One region of the Cupriavidus sp. Agwp_2 genome, then DNA from elsewhere that is predicted to be linked to it. Evidence: predicted binding sites of a transcription regulator. Region 1 holds the regulator's gene; each other region holds the start of a gene.
What was found. Region 1 encodes FliA, which starts transcription of late flagellar genes. Its sites were predicted from a motif close to CTAAAGTTTNNNNNNNNNNNGCCGNTA; they were not measured.
Positions count from the first base shown of each region.

Region 1 (5,441 bases):
GAGCATGGTCAGGAAGTTGCTCTGGAGTTCGGAAGCGCTGGCGCTGCCGCTCTTGAGGGCATCGTTGATGCCCTGGGTGTTGCTGTTGACCGAGGAGGTGGTTGTCATGTCGGCTTCCGGCGTTGCGTTCAGGGTTGCGATCGGGTGGCGGTATCAGGTGGCGGTGCTTGTCGGCCGGACCTTACTGGCCGATCGTCAGTGTCTTTAGCATCATGTTCTTGGCGGAGTTGAGCACCTCGACATTGGCCTGGTACGAACGCGACGCAGAGATCATGTTGACCATCTCTTCCACCGGGTTGACGTTGGGCATGACCACGTAGCCCTGCGCGTTCGCCATCGGATGCGTGGGGTTGTGGACCATGCGCGGCGGCGACGGGTCTTCGCTGATGCCGGCCACCTGCACGCCGCCGACGTCGCTCTGGCCGGGCGTGGGCGCCATGCCGAACACGACCTGCTTGGCACGGTAGGCCTGCCCGTCGGGGCTGACCACGCTGTCGGCGTTGGCCAGGTTGGACGCGGTCACGTTCATGCGCTGCGACTGCGCCGCCATGGCCGAGCCCGCGACGTCGAAGATGTTCATTGCCGGCATGCGCTCTCTCCTTGCTGCTGGATCTGTTGCTCGCTTATTGCTGGATCGCCGCCAGCATGGTCTTGATCTTCGAGTTCATCACCGTCAGGCCCGACTCGAAATGCACCGCGTTGTCGGCGAAGGCCACGCGCTCGGCATCCATTTCCACGGTGTTGCCGTCGACGCTGGACTGCAGCGGGATGCGGTAGGCCAGGTCGAACGCCTCGCGGGTGGGCGCCTGCGCGGGCAGGTGGCGCACCTGGGTGGTCGACAGCGACATGCCTTCGTTGCGCTGGCCGCGTTCCACGGACTGCGCCAGCGTGCTGGCGAAATCGAAGTCGCGGGCCTTGTAGCCCGGGGTATCGGCGTGCGCGATATTGGAGGCAATCACCGATTGCCGCTGGTTGCGCAAGCTCAGCGCTTCCTGCTGGAAGCGTAGCGACGCGTCGAGTCTGTCAATCATGCTGGCATCTCCCTGTCCCACTGCGTGGCCGAACCACCGGACAACGAATTCAATGAATTCAACGAATAGCGAAGGGACGACCTTCTTCAGGGTTGCCATCTTAGGCGGGGGCCTGTCACGCCAATCGGATGAATAAGGACGGGAAATCCTTGCATTTCGGCACGCCCTCGCGCGAGGCGCTGCCTACAATCGGAACCCGATGACTGATGTAGACGGGGCGCGCCGCAGGTCACGGGGCAGCGCGCCAGGCATGCCAGCGCACGCCCTGCCGTCCTTGCCGGGAAGACCAGATGAACCCCAACCGCCGCACCTTCCGCCGCTATTCCCGCCGCCACGGCCCGCGCAAGGCACAGGCCCTGCTGGCGGCGTGCCTGCTGTGCCTTGCCGGGGCCACTGGCGCCGCGCCGGCGCAGGTCACGCCGGTCGCCATGCAGGCGCCGGGTGGCCAGCCCGCAGCCACTGCGAGCCCCTTCACCGAGGATCCCGCACGCGTTGCCGTGGAGCGCTTCCTGCTGCAGCAGACCGCCGGCCTGCCGGGCAAGGTCAGCGTGCAGGTAGCGCCGCCGTCGGGCGGCCGCGCGCCGGACTGCGTCTCGCCCGATCCGTTCCTGCCCGCCGGCGCCTCGCCGTGGGGCCGGGTCTCGGTCGGCGTGCGCTGCGGCGGCGAGCGGCCGTGGGTGCGCTATATGCAGGCGCGCGTGTCGGTGCTGACTGACTATTACGTCGCCTCGCGCGCGCTGGGTCCGGGCGAACCGGTCAGCCAGGCTGATATCGAAGTGCGCCAGGGCGACTTGGCCACCTTGCCGCGCGCGGTCATCACCGACCCGGCACAGCTCGCCGGCGCCGTCGCCGCCAACCGCATCGCTGCCGGCTCGCCCATGCGCAGCGACCTGCTGCGCAAGGCCATCGTCGTACGCCAGGGGCAGACCGTCACCGTGTCCGTCGAAGGCGATGCCTTCCAGATCTCCAGCGAAGGCAAGGTGCTGGCCGACGCCGCCGCCGGCAATACCGTGCAGGTACGCCTGCGCAACGGCCAGGTGGTCAACGGCCTGGTGCGCAGCGGCGACACGGTCGTGCTGCAATAAGCACTTCCAGTCTTTCGAATCGTGGCTGACAGCCGGATTCAGATGGCGCCGCGGCATGAGAAAATGCCGCCGGTCCTGCCGTGCGGGCAATACGGGGCACGTTCCCTAAAGATTTCGCCGCCGCGGCCGTAATGCCATAGGAAACCAGCAAGGAACGCCCGTGAAGATCAACCATTCCACCTCGTCCCGGCCCGCCGACGCGCCCGCAGGCGACGCCGCCGCCCGGCCCCAGGCCGCACCGGCCAGCGCCGCCACGCCGTCCTCCGGGCTGAGCGTCAGCCCGCTGGCCGCGCAGGTACGCGAGATCAGCAGCCGCCTGACGCAGGAAACCGACGACGATATCGATACCGCCAAGGTCGAAGAGATCCGCCAGGCTATTGCCGAGGGCCGGATCAAGATCGACCCGGGCAAGATTGCCGATGGCCTGCTCGCCACTTTGCGCGAGTTCGGCCAGGCCGACCCGCACTAGCCAAATCATGAGCCAAAGCCTGATCCAGTCCCTGCAGCGTGAAACCGAAGGCCTTGAGACCTTCGGGCAGCTTCTTGCGCAAGAGCGCGATGCCATAAAGCGCGGGGATTTCACTGCGCTCAGCGAATTGCTGACGCGCAAGGTGGAGGTGGGTCAGGCGCTGTCGCGCCAGGTTCGGGCGCGCGAGGCGCAGATGCAGGCGCTCGGCTTGCGCACCGGTGCCGATGGGCAATTGCTTGGCCAGCAGATTGATGCCGGTGTCGCAGAAGCCTGGCGCAAGCTGATCTTTGCTGCCCGGGTGACGCGGGATGGCAATGCGCTGAATGGCGCCGTCATCAAGGCCCACCTCGAATTCACGCAGGAAGCGATTCAGGCGCTGCGCCAGCATAGTGGCGGGGATGCCGGGTTGTATGGGAAGGATGGGAGGGCGGCGGCCGGGGTTGGGGGTGTGAGCCTGGCGGCTGGCTGATTTGAGCTTAGCCTTGCGACTGGGCATCAGGTAGCTATTTGATGCGCCCGGTTCCGCCCTAAAGGGTGGAACCGGGCAGATCAAATAGCCACAAGATGCCCAGCCGCAAGGCACAACATTTGTCTACCGAAACCCAACAACCACCTCATTGCTCCGCCCCTGCAAAACCGGCACCAGGCTCCCCTGCCCCGGCACCCGGAACGCAAACACAAACCCCTTGGTAGCATCGTCCCCGGCGAACGCGGAGGTCTGCCCCTCGGCCTGAGGCAGCATCACACACCGCTGCGCATTGCAGAGATATGCCTGCAACTCAACCGGCGGCGTCTGCGCAAAGCTGTAGCGCCAGCGCACCGTGGTAATCACCCCTTCAGCCTGAGGCAGCACCCCCACCGGCTGGATCGGCGCCGACACGGCCCGCTGCCCGCGCCCATGCAACGCCGGCCCATTGACCGACCCGGTCCACGCATGCCGCGTGCCGCCTTCGATCGCCGCCCAGGCACAGGCAGACCCCGCCACGAGCCCGAGGCAGGCAACGCGCGCCAGGCTGGACATCACAGCAACCCACGCAACTGGTTCCGCAACCGCGTAATCGCCTGCCCCCGGATCTGGCACACCCGTGACTCGGTCACATCCAGCACGGCCCCGATCTCACGCAGGTTCAGCTCCTGGTCGTAGCACAGCGACAGCACCAGCTTCTCGCGCTCGGGCAGCCGGTCGATGGCGCGGATCAGCGCCTCGCGCATGCCGCTTTCCATCAGCACTTTCAGCGGGTTGCCGTCATCGCTGGCGCCGAGGTGGCGGTCAAGGAAATCTTCTTCGCCGGAGCGCTCGAAATCTTCGTAATGCAGCAACTGGCAGCCATAGACCTCGTTGAGCAGGACCTGGTATTCGTCCAGCGCCATTTCCATCGCTTCAGCCACTTCGGAGTCGAGCGGCGTGCGTCCGAGCTTCTGCTCAAGCGAGCGCTGGGTGCGTTCGATGCGGCGCGTGAACTGGCGCAGGCTGCGCGATTGCCAGTCGTTGGCGCGCACCTCGTCGAGCATGGCGCCGCGGATGCGCTGGCTGGCGTAGGTCTCGAAGCGCGCGCCGTGGGTGTCTTCATAGCGCTTGGCGGCATCGAGCAGGCCGATCATGCCGGCCTGGATCAGGTCGTCGATCTGCACGCTGGCAGGCAGCCTGGCGGCCAGCTGCAGGGCGATGCGACGCACCAGCTGTGCGTGCGCCTTGACCACATCGGCCTGGTCGAGCTTTCCCTGGATCGTGTACATGGTGCAATTCTCGTGAATGCTGGATTGCTGGACCGGCGCGCCACGTGGCGCGCCGGCTGGCTCAGGGTCTGGTTCGTTGGTAAGGCATGGTTCGGGCGGCGCTCATGCCGGCACGGGCGTTGCGGCGGGGGCTGGCGCCTCGGCCCGCAACGGCCAGCCGCCGATGCTGCCGGCGGCGCGGCGCAGCGCGCTGGTCGCGGGTGCGGCCGGGAAGGCTTCGACTACGCAGCGGCCGAGCTGCACGCCGCGCGCCACCAGCGGATCGGCCGGCAGCCAGCCGGCGCACTGCACTTCCACGCCCAGGTACTGGCTGGCGGTGCGCGCCAGGTTGCGCAGGATCGCCTGCACCGCGAGTTCGGTGGCGGCCATGTTGACCACGAGGTGGAAGCGGCGCCAGGCGTACAGGTGGTGCAGGCGCTTGATGCAGGCATACGCGGCGGTGATCGACGCCAGTTCCGGGCGCATCACGATCACTACGTTGTGCGCGCCGCCGGCAAAGGGCGACAGCGCGCCGTCGGCATCGGCGGTGGCATCCACCAGCACGCTGCGGAAGGCCGACAGCGCCGTGGCGGGCACCTCAAGCCCCGCGCGTTGGCGGCCAGCCGGAAGCACCGATACCGCGCCGCCGGTGCCGACTCCCGCCGCGGCTTCCAGGGGCAGGCGCCCCTCCTGCACGTCGGCGAGCGTGCCGGCCGGGGTCGCGCCGGCGAGTCTGGTCGCGCGCGCCGTGGCCGGGTCTTCGTCGAGCAGCAGTACGCGCTCGCCCTGCATCGCCAGGGCTTGCGACAGGCCCAGCGCCACGGTGGTGGCGCCGGCGCCGCGCTCGCTGGCGACCACGGCGATGCGGCGCGTGGTGCGCGGCGCCAGCATGCGCCGCAGGCTTTCTGCCTGGTCCATGGCGAGGGTGCTCACTGCAGGGCTCCCATGACATCGGCCGCTTCCACGGCGGCGGCAGGTGCCGCCGCCGCGCGGCCGGGGTAGTTCTCCAATACGTCGAGCAGCGCCAGCATGCGGCCCATGCCTTCATTGAGCACGGTGCCCGGCACCGCCGCGCCGGCCCGCACGGTGCGGCCGGCCAGCCGTGCCAAGAAAGCCGGCGCGGTCGCGGTCGGCGCGTGT
Region 1 is NZ_CP088084.1:1,610,704-1,616,144, forward strand. It holds gene flgD (flagellar hook assembly protein FlgD) at 1-108, opposite strand, end outside; gene flgC (flagellar basal body rod protein FlgC) at 182-589, opposite strand; gene flgB (flagellar basal body rod protein FlgB) at 624-1,031, opposite strand; gene flgA (flagellar basal body P-ring formation chaperone FlgA) at 1,322-2,116, shown strand; gene flgM (flagellar biosynthesis anti-sigma factor FlgM) at 2,277-2,585, shown strand; gene LPA45_RS25060 (flagella synthesis protein FlgN) at 2,593-3,054, shown strand; gene LPA45_RS25065 (flagellar protein FlhE) at 3,178-3,606, opposite strand; gene LPA45_RS25070 (RNA polymerase sigma factor FliA) at 3,606-4,322, opposite strand; gene LPA45_RS25075 (flagellar synthesis regulator MotR) at 4,425-5,219, opposite strand; gene flhF (flagellar biosynthesis protein FlhF) at 5,231-5,441, opposite strand, start outside.

Region 2 (5,441 bases), 440 kb from region 1:
GCCTGCATCAGGCGCCGGACCATGTAGTCATAGAGTGCTTCCAGGTCGCCGGCGATCTCGCCGCCAGCTTCATGGTCGAGCACTGCATTGAGGCCATTGACGATGATGTCGATCGCCTTTGAAATTGCGTTGCCTTTAGCCGGGATATCTCCCGCCTCCATGTGGAACCTGGCCTTGGCGATGGCAGCGCGCGCGCCGTCAAACAGCATGACGATCAGCCGGTGGGGGCTGGCGCTCATGGCCCCGGTCTGGATTCCGACCTGGGAATAGGCATTGATGGCATTGCGCGCGAACATGGCGATAGGCTCCCGGTAAAGGCGTGCAGTATTACTTGCTGCTTGACGAGTTGTTCAGGGCATTGAACTGCTGCGTCAGGTAATTGCTGGTGTTTTTCATCTTGGCCATGATCATGTCCAGCTGGGTGAACTGCGTACGGTAGTTCTCGATGGTGGCGTTGACGCGCAGTTCGGTCGCGCTGTACTGGTCGCTCAGGTCCTTCAGGCTGCGGTTGATGCCATCGGTGGCAGCCGTCAGGGCACCCTTGCTGCTGGTCAGCGCCGTGATGGTCGTACTCAGTTGGTTGCCATACCCGCTCTTGCCGTCGTCATTGCCGAACAATGCCGCAACGCCGCCCGGATTGTCGGCCATTGTCTTGGTCAGTTTGGTGGTATCCAGGGCCATCGTGCCATCGACCTGGAACGTCACGCCAACCTGTGCCAGTGCGGTGATGGCGTTCGACCCGCTGCCCGGCTGCGGCGCGTTGAGTACGCCGCGGATCTGGTTCTGGATGACGCGAAGCACCCCATCCCCGGTGAGAGGCGAACCGGTCTTCGTGGCGGGGTCATAGGCCGACAGGTTGGCGGCAGCCTTCTGCAGGTTGTTGTATGCGGTGACAAAGGCCTGCACACCGTTCTGCACCGCCGCATTGTCGCGCTGGACCGTGACGTTGCTGGTGCCCGTCTGCGCCAGCGACAGCGTCACGCCCTGGACCGCGCCGCTGACCTGGTTGCTGGCGCTCTGGATGGCGATGTTGTTGACGGTCAGCGTCGCATTCTGGGCGGTGACGGTCTGCTGCAGGTTCTGCGCGCCCGCGGGGTCGTTGGCCACCAGGTCGGACAGCGCGCTGGTGCCGTCACCCGACGCGACCGAAATGCGCATGCTGTTGGTCGCGCCGGTATTGTTCGAGTTCAGGACCAGGCGGTAAGGCGTGCCGGAACCATCGTTGATGATGCTGGCGGTGACGCCGGCATTGGCCTTGTTGATGGCGTCGCGGATGCCTTGCAGGGTGTTGTTGCTGCTGTCGATCGTGATGTCGAAGCCGGTCGAGCCCGAGTTGGCGGTGAAGGTCGCCCCGCTGTACTTGCCGTAGGTCGGGCTGGCGGGATTGCTGTCGAGCGTGCCGCCGGTGATGGCACCGAAATCGATATGGATCGTGCCCGTGCCGATGGCCGCGTCCTGCTTGGCCTGGCCCGCACCCACCAGCGACTGGGCCTGGGCCAGCGCGGTGACGTTGACCGAATAGGTGCCGGCGGCCGCGGTATTGCTGCCGGTGGCGGTCAGGACACTGGTATTGCTGGAGGTGGCCGTCGCTGCGTTGAAGAAGCTTGGCTTTGACAACTGGTTGGCCGCGCCCTGGAATGCCGCCAGCATGCTCTGCAGCTGGCCATAGGCCGACAGCTTGGTGTTGTAGCTGGACTGCTTCTGCTTGATGACCGTCAGCGGTACCTGTTCGGCTGCGGTTAGTTGGTCGAGCAGTGCGCCCAGGTCCAGGCCGGAACCAACGCCGAGGTTAGAGATTGTTGCCATTCTTCTACTCCAGTGTGCTACTTCAAATCCTGGCTCTCGCGGGCGCTCAGGCGGTCTGGTTCACGAACAGGCCCTGCAACTGCGACATGGCATCGGAGATCCGCACCAGTTCTTCGGTGGGAATCTGCCGGATCACTTCGCCGCTGGCCTTGTCCATCACCTTGGTGATGACGCGGTGGCCGGTGTTGTCGATTTCAAACTGGACGCTGACCGAGGCGGTGCGCAGCGCCTCGGTCAGGCGCGCGAGCGCCGCATCGAGCGAGGGCGATGGCTGTTCGCCGCCCTTTGCGCCGTTGCCCGGCTTGGCGGATGCTGCCGCTCCGGCGGGCACGCCGGTCACCCGGCGGTCCGGCTGCTCGGTGGGCTGGACCGCCAGCATGGAAAGCGGCATGGTCGGAGTGGTAGCGGCAGTAGCCATGGTCGGCTCGACTCGGTGGGTTCCTGAAATGTTTTCCCAGGACCGCAGTCCTGGGGAAACACTCCATGCCGAAGCCGGGCACGAAGCCCGGCTCCGTTGCTACGCGTCAGTCAATTAACGCAGCAGCGACAGCACGCCTTGCGTGGTCTGGTTGGCCTGGGCCAGGACCGAGGTGCCAGCTTGTTGCAGGATGTTGGCGCGGGTCATGTTCGACACTTCCGTTGCGTAGTCAGCATCCTGGATGCGCGAGCGCGACGACGACAGGTTGGTGATGGTCGTGCCCAGGTTGGCGATGGTCGAGTCCAGGCGGTTCTGGATCGAACCCAGCGAGCTCTTCAGGTCGTCCACCTTTTGCAGGGCGGTGTCCAGGGTAGCCAGCGGGTTGGCCGATGCGCCCGCCGTCAGGTTGGCGGCGGTCAGCTTGCTGGTGTCGAGGCTGAACTTGGCGGTACCGGCGGTGGACGTTGTGTCGGCGGAAGCCGGGTCCACGGCCACGTAGGCGTACATTGCAGTGCCGCTGACGGCGCCCGACATGCCTTGGTTCTTCAGGGCCTGGGCCTCTGCGGCCGAAGCCGGGGTGATCCGGACTTCAGCAAACCAGTTGCCGTTCTTGTCGACCACGGCGTTGGCGCCGATGGAGACGCTGCCGCCTGCGATGCCCAGGGTGGTGGCCAGCGTGTTGGGAGTCTTTTCCGCGACCGTGTTGAGCGAAACGGCGGTGGTCGCGCCGTAGGCCTTCTGGTAGTCGGCAGCGACGGCGGCGCCGGCCACGGTCATCGAGGCCGTGCCGTTGAACGAAGCGCCTGCGGTGGCTTGCGGGCCGTTCACGTTGAAGCTTTGCAGGTTCAGCGTCTTGGTGCTGATCTCTTGCAGGTTGACCGCGATGGTCTGGCCGTCGTTGGCGCCAACCTGGATGTTCACGGCCTTGGCGCTCGACGACAGCACCTTCACGCCGTTGAAGTCGGTCTGTTGCGACAGGCGGTCGATTTCCGACATGCGCTGGCCGATTTCATCCTGGATCGACTTCAGGTCGGAAGCCGAGTTCGAGCCGGTGGCGGCTTGCACCGACAGCGTACGGATACGTTGCAGGTTGTTGGTCACTTCGGCCAGCGCGCCTTCGGTCGTCTGAGCCAGCGAGATACCGTCGTTGGCGTTGCGCTGAGCTTGCGTCAGGCCGTTGATGTTCGAGGTGAAGCGGTTCGCAATGGCCAGGCCAGCTGCGTCGTCCTTGGCGCTGTTGATGCGCAGGCCCGACGACAGACGCTGAATCGCCGTGTTCAGCGACGATTGCGAAGCGTTCATGTTGTTCTGAGTCATCAGAGACAACGAATTGGTGTTAATGACTTGCGCCATGGTACGACTCCTATATGCAAAGTTTTGGGCATTCCGGCTAGTGCCGTAACGTTGGCGGCCTGCTTTGCAGGGCGTAGAGTGCCTCCGTTGCTTGGGTTATCGACCGGGCAAGACAAAGATTTAGAGTGATCTCCGCGATAGTTTCGGGAGAGATTGACGTGACGCAAGGTGCCGCGCCCGCGTTGTAGGCGCAGCGGGCGGGAAGGGTGGGGGTGGCTTGAATCAGCGCCGCTTGCGCGTACGCGGTATATAGATAGGCACGAATTCCGCCGCGATTGCCGGGTCGATCCCGACCACCGGCGTGTCCAGCGGCGTCACCAGGCAAATCGCCTGCTTGTAGACGAGCGTGGGCTGCGGATCGTCCAGCCGCCGTCCGAGCAGGACCATGTAGCTGTCCGCCGCCAGCACGATTCCCTGCAGCCGTGTGCCGTTGGACAGATGGACGACCACCGGCGCGCGGCTGGCGGAATGGACGGCGAGGTGCTGGTACTGCAGTTCTTTTCGGCTGGGGTGCTTGGGCCGGATTTCCTTCTTCTTCACAACGACTCCGGAAGAGCCCGCAAGGGTTCTGGCGGCTGATGACGATCCGTTGGCAGGCGGCTGGGTGGGCGGCGCGGCCAGGGCGGCAGGGGAAACTTCCGCTCTCGGAACCGGCCTCGGGTCGGGTCGTCAGCGCTGCGGCGCCGGTTGGCCTCGCGCTCGGGCCCCCGGGCGTCGCGCACATGCCGGCGGTGGGCGCTGCCAGAAGAGAAGGGGAATACTTCAGCGCCGAGAGTAACAAAGTTTTACAAGAGTTGACGGGCAGAGTGCCGCGCTGGGCCTAGAGCCTTTGCTCTACAAAATTTGTTGCGCTCGGTGCTGTGGTATTGTAGCAACTTTGTGCGACTGCACAATGGCCTTGTACCGGCCGGTCCGCCAGCCCTATGGGGCCGGAGCTGGAGGAAAAACTGAAAAAACAAAAAAATTCGCCCCGAAGTGACGTCAGGGCCAAAAACATCAAAAGTGCCCGAAAAACCTCATAACGGCATAAGGGATTTCCCTGATAGAAACGGGATTTACACCTCATGTAAGCGCGTTTATATTCTTGGCAAGAGCTTGGTTTCGAGCTCTTGTAGTCCTGGAAAGCCTACGAGCACCCCGCGCGTGGGCTTCTTTTTTTGGTGCCTACGTCATTTGGGTCGCGCTCTGTGGCGCTGTGGTCGATGAATTAACCGACCGTTCGGGATGCCCAGCGTGATTAAAAGCCACCTTGCGGACAGGCAATCCACCGAATTGCGTGGGTTTTTGCCTCTAATTCTCATTTCCCTTCAAGAACTGTGCGCTGACCGCCGATAGGGCGACTGCGCTGCCGTATTGCCGTCGTCCGGCCCCGGCAGGACCGCGCTCGTACGGACACAAAACATTCAGTTCTTCGGTTCAGAAGGGAGCGTAGTGATGGCATGGTTTCGCAACATTGGCATCGGGGTCCGGCTGTCCCTGGCCTTTTCGGTGGTGGTGGTGCTGCTGGTGGGCATCGCCTTGTCGGGCGTCTATGCCCTGGGCGGCATGAACGAGGCGATGCGCATGACCGTGGAGGGCCGCCTGCTGAAGGTGCTGGACCTGAACCGGGTCAAGGAAGACGCGCAGGAGGTCGGCATCATGGTGCGCGACGCCACGCTGACCGAAGACCCCGCCATGGCGGCGCAGAATGCCGGGCGCATCCAGGCGCTGCGCAAGTCGATGCAGGAAACGCTGGCGGCAATGGGCAAGGTGATGGAGGCTTCCGGCCGACCGGACCTGCAGAAGCGCTTTGCCGAGCTGGAGGCGGCGCGGCATGCGTATGACGGCCAGCTCGACATGGTGCTGCGGCAGGTCGGCGCCGGTG
Region 2 is NZ_CP088084.1:2,047,654-2,053,094, forward strand. It holds gene fliS (flagellar export chaperone FliS) at 1-296, opposite strand, end outside; gene fliD (flagellar filament capping protein FliD) at 328-1,806, opposite strand; gene LPA45_RS27005 (flagellar protein FlaG) at 1,853-2,224, opposite strand; gene LPA45_RS27010 (FliC/FljB family flagellin) at 2,339-3,577, opposite strand; gene LPA45_RS27015 (RNA chaperone Hfq) at 3,800-4,117, opposite strand; gene LPA45_RS27020 (methyl-accepting chemotaxis protein) at 5,012-5,441, shown strand, end outside.
Region 2: the regulator FliA is predicted to act here: its motif matches at 3,675-3,701, upstream of LPA45_RS27010 (FliC/FljB family flagellin).

Region 3 (5,441 bases), on a different replicon from region 1:
TAGTGCGCGTTGCCGTCGCGGTCGGTCAGTGCGATTGCCACCGGCTTGACCGGCGTGCCGGCGAAGCGGTCGGCAAATGATGCGCTCCATGCCACATCGAAGCCGCAATTGGCGGGGCGCAGCGGCGCGACATCGACGCCACGCTCAGCCAGCCGCGGCACCCACGCACCATCCGATCCCAGTCGCGCCCAACTCGCGCCGCCCAGCGCCAGCACCACGGCACGCGCGGGCACGGATGTCTCGCCGTGCGGCGTGGCAAAACGCAGCGTATGCGCAACGCCTTCATCCCAGCCCAGCCAGCGATGGCGCATATGGAACTGCACGCCGGCTTCGCGCAGCCGGTGCAGCCATGCGCGCAGCATTGGCGCGGCCTTCATGTCGGCCGGGAAAACGCGGCCCGAACTGCCAATGAAGGTGTCGATGCCAAGCCCGTGGACCCACTCGCGTAGCATCTGCGGCCCGAAGTCCGCGAGCATCGGCGCGATTTGCGCCGCACGCGCGCCATAGCGGCCGAGGAAGGCCGGTTCCGGCTCCGCATGCGTCAGGTTCATGCCGCCCTTGCCGGCCATCAGGAACTTGCGCCCGACCGAGGGCATCGCGTCATATACCGCCACGCTGGCCCCTTGCGCCACCAGCACTTCGGCCGCCATCAGGCCGGCAGGACCGCCGCCGATGATGGCGACGTCAGGTCGGTTGGCGGTGGCTGCGGTAGGGGTGGCAAGGGACATGGGGGTTCGGCAAGGGCAAGTGTGTTTCCGCCGCGGATTATAGAGCCTGCGGCAGCGCTAGAATGACGCTTTCCCCGGTATTCCCCAGCTATTGCCAGCATGTCTTCCGCCGCCACATCCGCAGACGCCGTCATCGCCGCCACCCGCCACTGGCTTGAACGCGCGGTGATCGGGCTCAACCTGTGCCCCTTTGCCAAGAGCGTCTATGTGAAGGAGCAGGTGCGCTACGTGGTCAGCACGGCAACCGAAGCGCCGGATGTGCTGGATGAACTGGAACGCGAGCTCCGGCTGCTTGATGAGACAGATCCGGCGGGGATCGACACCACGCTGCTGATCCTGCCCGATGCCGTGGCCGATTTCCTCGACTACAACGACCTGCTGTACTTTGCCGGGCGCCTGCTTGGAAGCCTGGGCCTGGAAGGCACGCTGCAGATCGCCAGCTTCCATCCTCAGTACCAGTTCGCCGATACCGAGCCGGACGATATCGAGAACTACACCAACCGCGCGCCGTATCCGATCCTGCACTTGCTGCGCGAGGACAGCATTGCGCGTGCGGCGGCGGCATTCCCGGACGCGGCGGATATCTATGAGCGCAACCAGGCGACCATGCGCAGCCTTGGGCATGAGGGCTGGCGGCGCTGGATGGCGGGCGAGGACGAACCTGAAGACAACGCCGCCGGCAAGAACCCGGCCGCGCAGGACTGACTGACTGACCGACTTACGCCCGCTCGGCCCGCTCGACCGGTTCGGCCGGCGCGGTAGATTCCGGGGTGGTGAAGAAACGCTCGTTCATCTCTTCCAGCCCCAGCGTTTCCAGCACGTTCTGCAGCCGCTCCGCCGGGCGCCGGCGCGGCAGGTCCTTGTACTGGGCGATGATCAGCTCGTTCTTCATCGAATGTTCCCAGCCCACCAGCTCGGTCACGCTGACCTGGTAGCCATGGGCTTCCAGCTGCAGGCAGCGCAGCACATTGGTCACCTGGCTGCCGAACTCGCGCGTATGCAGCGGGTGGCGCCAGATCTCGGTCAGCGGATTGCCCGCCAGCAGCTTGCCCTTGTGCTTGCGCAGCACGCTGGCCACTTCGGCCTGGCAGCAGGGCACCAGCACGATATGCTGCGCACGCTTGGCCAGCGCGAAGTGGATGGCATCGTCGGTGGCGGTATTGCACGCATGCAGCGCGGTGACCACGTCGACGGTCGGCGGCAGCTGCGGCGAGGTGATCGAATCCGCCACCGACAGGTTCAGGAACGACATACCGGGAAAGCCCAGCCGCGCCGCCAGCGCCTGCGAGGTCTTCACCAGTTCCTCGCGCGTTTCGATGCCGTAGATGTGGGAATCGTCCTTCAATGCCTTGAAGAACAGGTCGTACAGGATGAAACCGAGGTACGACTTGCCGGCACCATGGTCGACCAGGGTGACGCGGCCGCGCTCGTCCTTGACCTGCTGAAGCAGCGGTTCGATGAACTGGAACAGGTGGTAGACCTGCTTGAGCTTGCGCCGGCTGTCCTGGTTCATCTTGCCGTCGCGCGTCAGGATATGGAGTTCCTTGAGCAACTCGGTGGACTGGCCGGGGCGGATTTCGTGGGTATTTGACATGGGGACTGCGCAGGCTGCGGGGCGCGGCGCGCCCCGGAAATGCCGACAGTTTACCGAAAAGTCCGGCGATGCCCCGTCAGTCGTGGTCGGCATCACCCCACCCCGGCGGGGATCGTTGTTCGCTCAAGTTTCTGGCCCCAGCTGCCGATGGTCAAGGATCGATAACAAGTGGAGCGCTAGCCATCCGGGCACGCCCTGTCCGCCAGCGCGGACAGGCAGCGGTGACGGGCCGGCCTGCAGCTCCGCAGAAAAATCAGGGGACTCATGATGCACGAGTCGGGTTTGCGCCTGGAGCTGACCGAGCCAGGCGAGCAGGTGCATGCACGCTACACGCCGGAGCCAGGCAGGCTGGCGCCGGATCACGCCAGCCTGAAACAGTGCCTGGACAGCCACGGCTGGGCCGGCGCCAGGCTGGATGCGCGCGCCGTTGCGCAGTTCTTGCAGCAGTGCCAGCGCGCCGAGCACGAGATCGACGCTGCCATTGGCGCACTGGTTGACGGCGCTTTCGAGCTGGATGTCACGGGCGACTGCCTGGCTGTGCGGCTCACGTTGATGCCTGCCGAAGGTGGCCGCCCGGCCACGGAGGACGATATCCGCCGTGCTGTCGCAGAGCGCGGCGTGGTGGCGCCGATCCAGGCGCTTGCACTTGACGCCGCGCTGGCGGAAGGCCGCTGCGAATTGCACACCATCGCCGCCGGCGTGGCGCCGCGCCAGGGCGAGCCGGCGCGTTTCCTCAACCTGCTGCAGCCGCGCAAGCCGGCGCAGGCCGAAGACGAAGATTCGCGCGTCGACCTGCGCGACCTTGGCAACCTGCTGCTGGTCAGTCCCGGCACGCCGCTGATGCGCCGGATCCCGGCCGTGGCCGGCAACGATGGCATGGACGTGTTCGGCAAACCGGTGCCCGCCGATCCTGTCGATGATGCGCCCTTTGCCGAGGGCCTGACCGGCGCCGCCGCCGATCCCGACGACCCCGACCTGCTGGTCGCCGTGATCGCCGGCTCGCCGGTGGTCGGCGTGCATGGCATTGCCGTGAGCCCGGTGGTGCAGGTGGAGGCAGTCGACCTGCATTCGGGCAACGTCGCGTTTGACGGCACGCTGCGCGTAGCGGGCGATATCCGTACCGGCATGTCGGTGCGCGTCAGCGGCGACGTGCTGGTCGAAGGCACCATCGAAGCCGCCGACATCGACGCCGGCGGCAATGTCGTGGTCAAGGGCGGCATCATCGGCAAGGCCGAGACAGGCCATGCCGACGGCGGCATCAGCCGCGCCAGCGTGCGCTGCAAGGGCGCGGTCAAGGCGCGCTTCATCGAGAATGCCGTGGTCGAGGCCGGCACCGAGGTGAACGTCGACAGCGGCATCCGCCAGAGCGACGTTGCCGCGGGCGAGCGCATCGTGGTCGGCGGACCCGGCGTGCAGGGGAGCATCAGCGGCGGGCGCACGCGCGCCATGCTGGCGGTGCGCGTCGCGGTGCTCGGCAGCCCTGCCGGTAGCGCCACCAGTGTGCAGGTGGGCTTGAACCCTTACGCGGACGCTCAACGTGCCGCGCTGGAGGCCGACCGCCGCAAGCTGCTGGAAGAGCAGAACAAGGTCAGGCAACTGGTGACGTTTTTTGCCAAGCATCCGGAGAAGGCCGTCGGCGACTTGCGCGAGAAGGCGCGCGCCACGCTGTTCAAGCTTTCGCGCGACATGTTCGAGCTGGAAGGTCGCCTGACGGAACTGGGCCAGCAAATGCAGCCATCGGCCGATGCCGTGATCGACGCCGCGCGCCGCATCCATGGCGGCGTCACGCTGCAGGTGGGCAGCCGCGTGCTCAAGGTGATGGAAGACAAGCCTGGCGGCCAGATCCGCCTGGCTGACGACCGCATTGTGGTGAACTGACCACGGACCGGGCGCGCCCCGGGCACGCACCTTCGCCACGCGCGAATTTGTACTATCCTGCAGGTATGTCCTGGGGTGCCGCAGGATGGGCGAGAGAGCTAGACTCGGGCAGTGAATGCAGAAGCGGACCAGCAAACTGTGGAAGCGTTACACGGAACCGAATCACGTGGCACTTGAGATACCGGAAGGCCAGCCAATGCGGCTGGCCTTCCTGCTTTTGCAGGCACCGACATCGCGCGCGATCCGACCTACACTGAAGGTGCAACCAGTCTCTCACAGGAGGTTGCTATGACTGCCGCAATGATCACGGCACTGGCGCTGATCGCCCTGGTCGCTTGTGCCGCACTTGTCATCTGGGTCATGCGCGAGAAAGATCCGACGCTGCTGCAGCAGCAGGAGCAGTCGGTGCGCACATGGTTCGACCATATGATCCATCGCCACTAGTCCATCGCGTCATTGAATTGGCACCGGGCGAATTCGCCGCGATGGATCGTCGTACTTCCACTTGATTGGCTTGGGATTCTTGTTGTGTTGACGGATATAACGCATCAGCTTGCGATCCAGGTCCTTCACCGAAGTGAAGACGCCTCGTGCGATCACATCGCGCTGAATGCGCGCAAACCAGTTTTCGACCTGATTGAGCCAGGACGTGTAGGTCGGCGTGTGGTGCATGTGGACGTTGGGGTGTTCGCTGAGGAAGTCGCGCACGCGCTCGGTCTTGTGACTGCTCACGTTATCGCAGATGACGTGGATTTCTTGCTCCGGTCGCTGACTGGCTACAACGTCAGTGAGGAAGGCCACGAACTGCTCACTGGTATGACGTGGCGCAGTCTTGCCGATCACCTCCCCGGTTGCCGTGTTGAGTGCGGCAAACAGGCTGAGCGTGCCGTTACGCTTGTATTCGAAGCCGTGGCTCTCGGCACGTCCTGGCGACAGTGGCAGCATCCGATCCTTGCGATCCAGGGCTTGGATCGCGGTCTTCTCATCCACGCAGAACACCGCCGCATGCGCGGGCGGGTTCAGATACAGCCCGATCACGTCTGCAGCCTTCGTTTCGAAGTTGGGATCGTTGGAAATCATGTGCCGCTCCAACCTGTGCGGGCGCACGCCATGTTTGCGCCAGATGCGCTGCACGGCCGAGATGGACACGTCACCCAGCTCCGCGGCAAGTTTGTAGCTGCTCCAGTGCGTCGATCCGTCCAAGGGCTTGCGCTTGAGCGTGTAGCTCAGAACACGCGCCT
Region 3 is NZ_CP088083.1:952,779-958,219, forward strand. It holds gene LPA45_RS04455 (TIGR03862 family flavoprotein) at 1-728, opposite strand, end outside; gene LPA45_RS04460 (DUF1415 domain-containing protein) at 828-1,433, shown strand; gene LPA45_RS04465 (SAM-dependent methyltransferase) at 1,447-2,322, opposite strand; gene LPA45_RS04470 (DUF342 domain-containing protein) at 2,587-4,200, shown strand; gene LPA45_RS04475 (hypothetical protein) at 4,489-4,644, shown strand; gene LPA45_RS04480 (IS630 family transposase) at 4,654-5,441, opposite strand, start outside.
Region 3: the regulator FliA is predicted to act here: its motif matches at 2,446-2,472, upstream of LPA45_RS04470 (DUF342 domain-containing protein).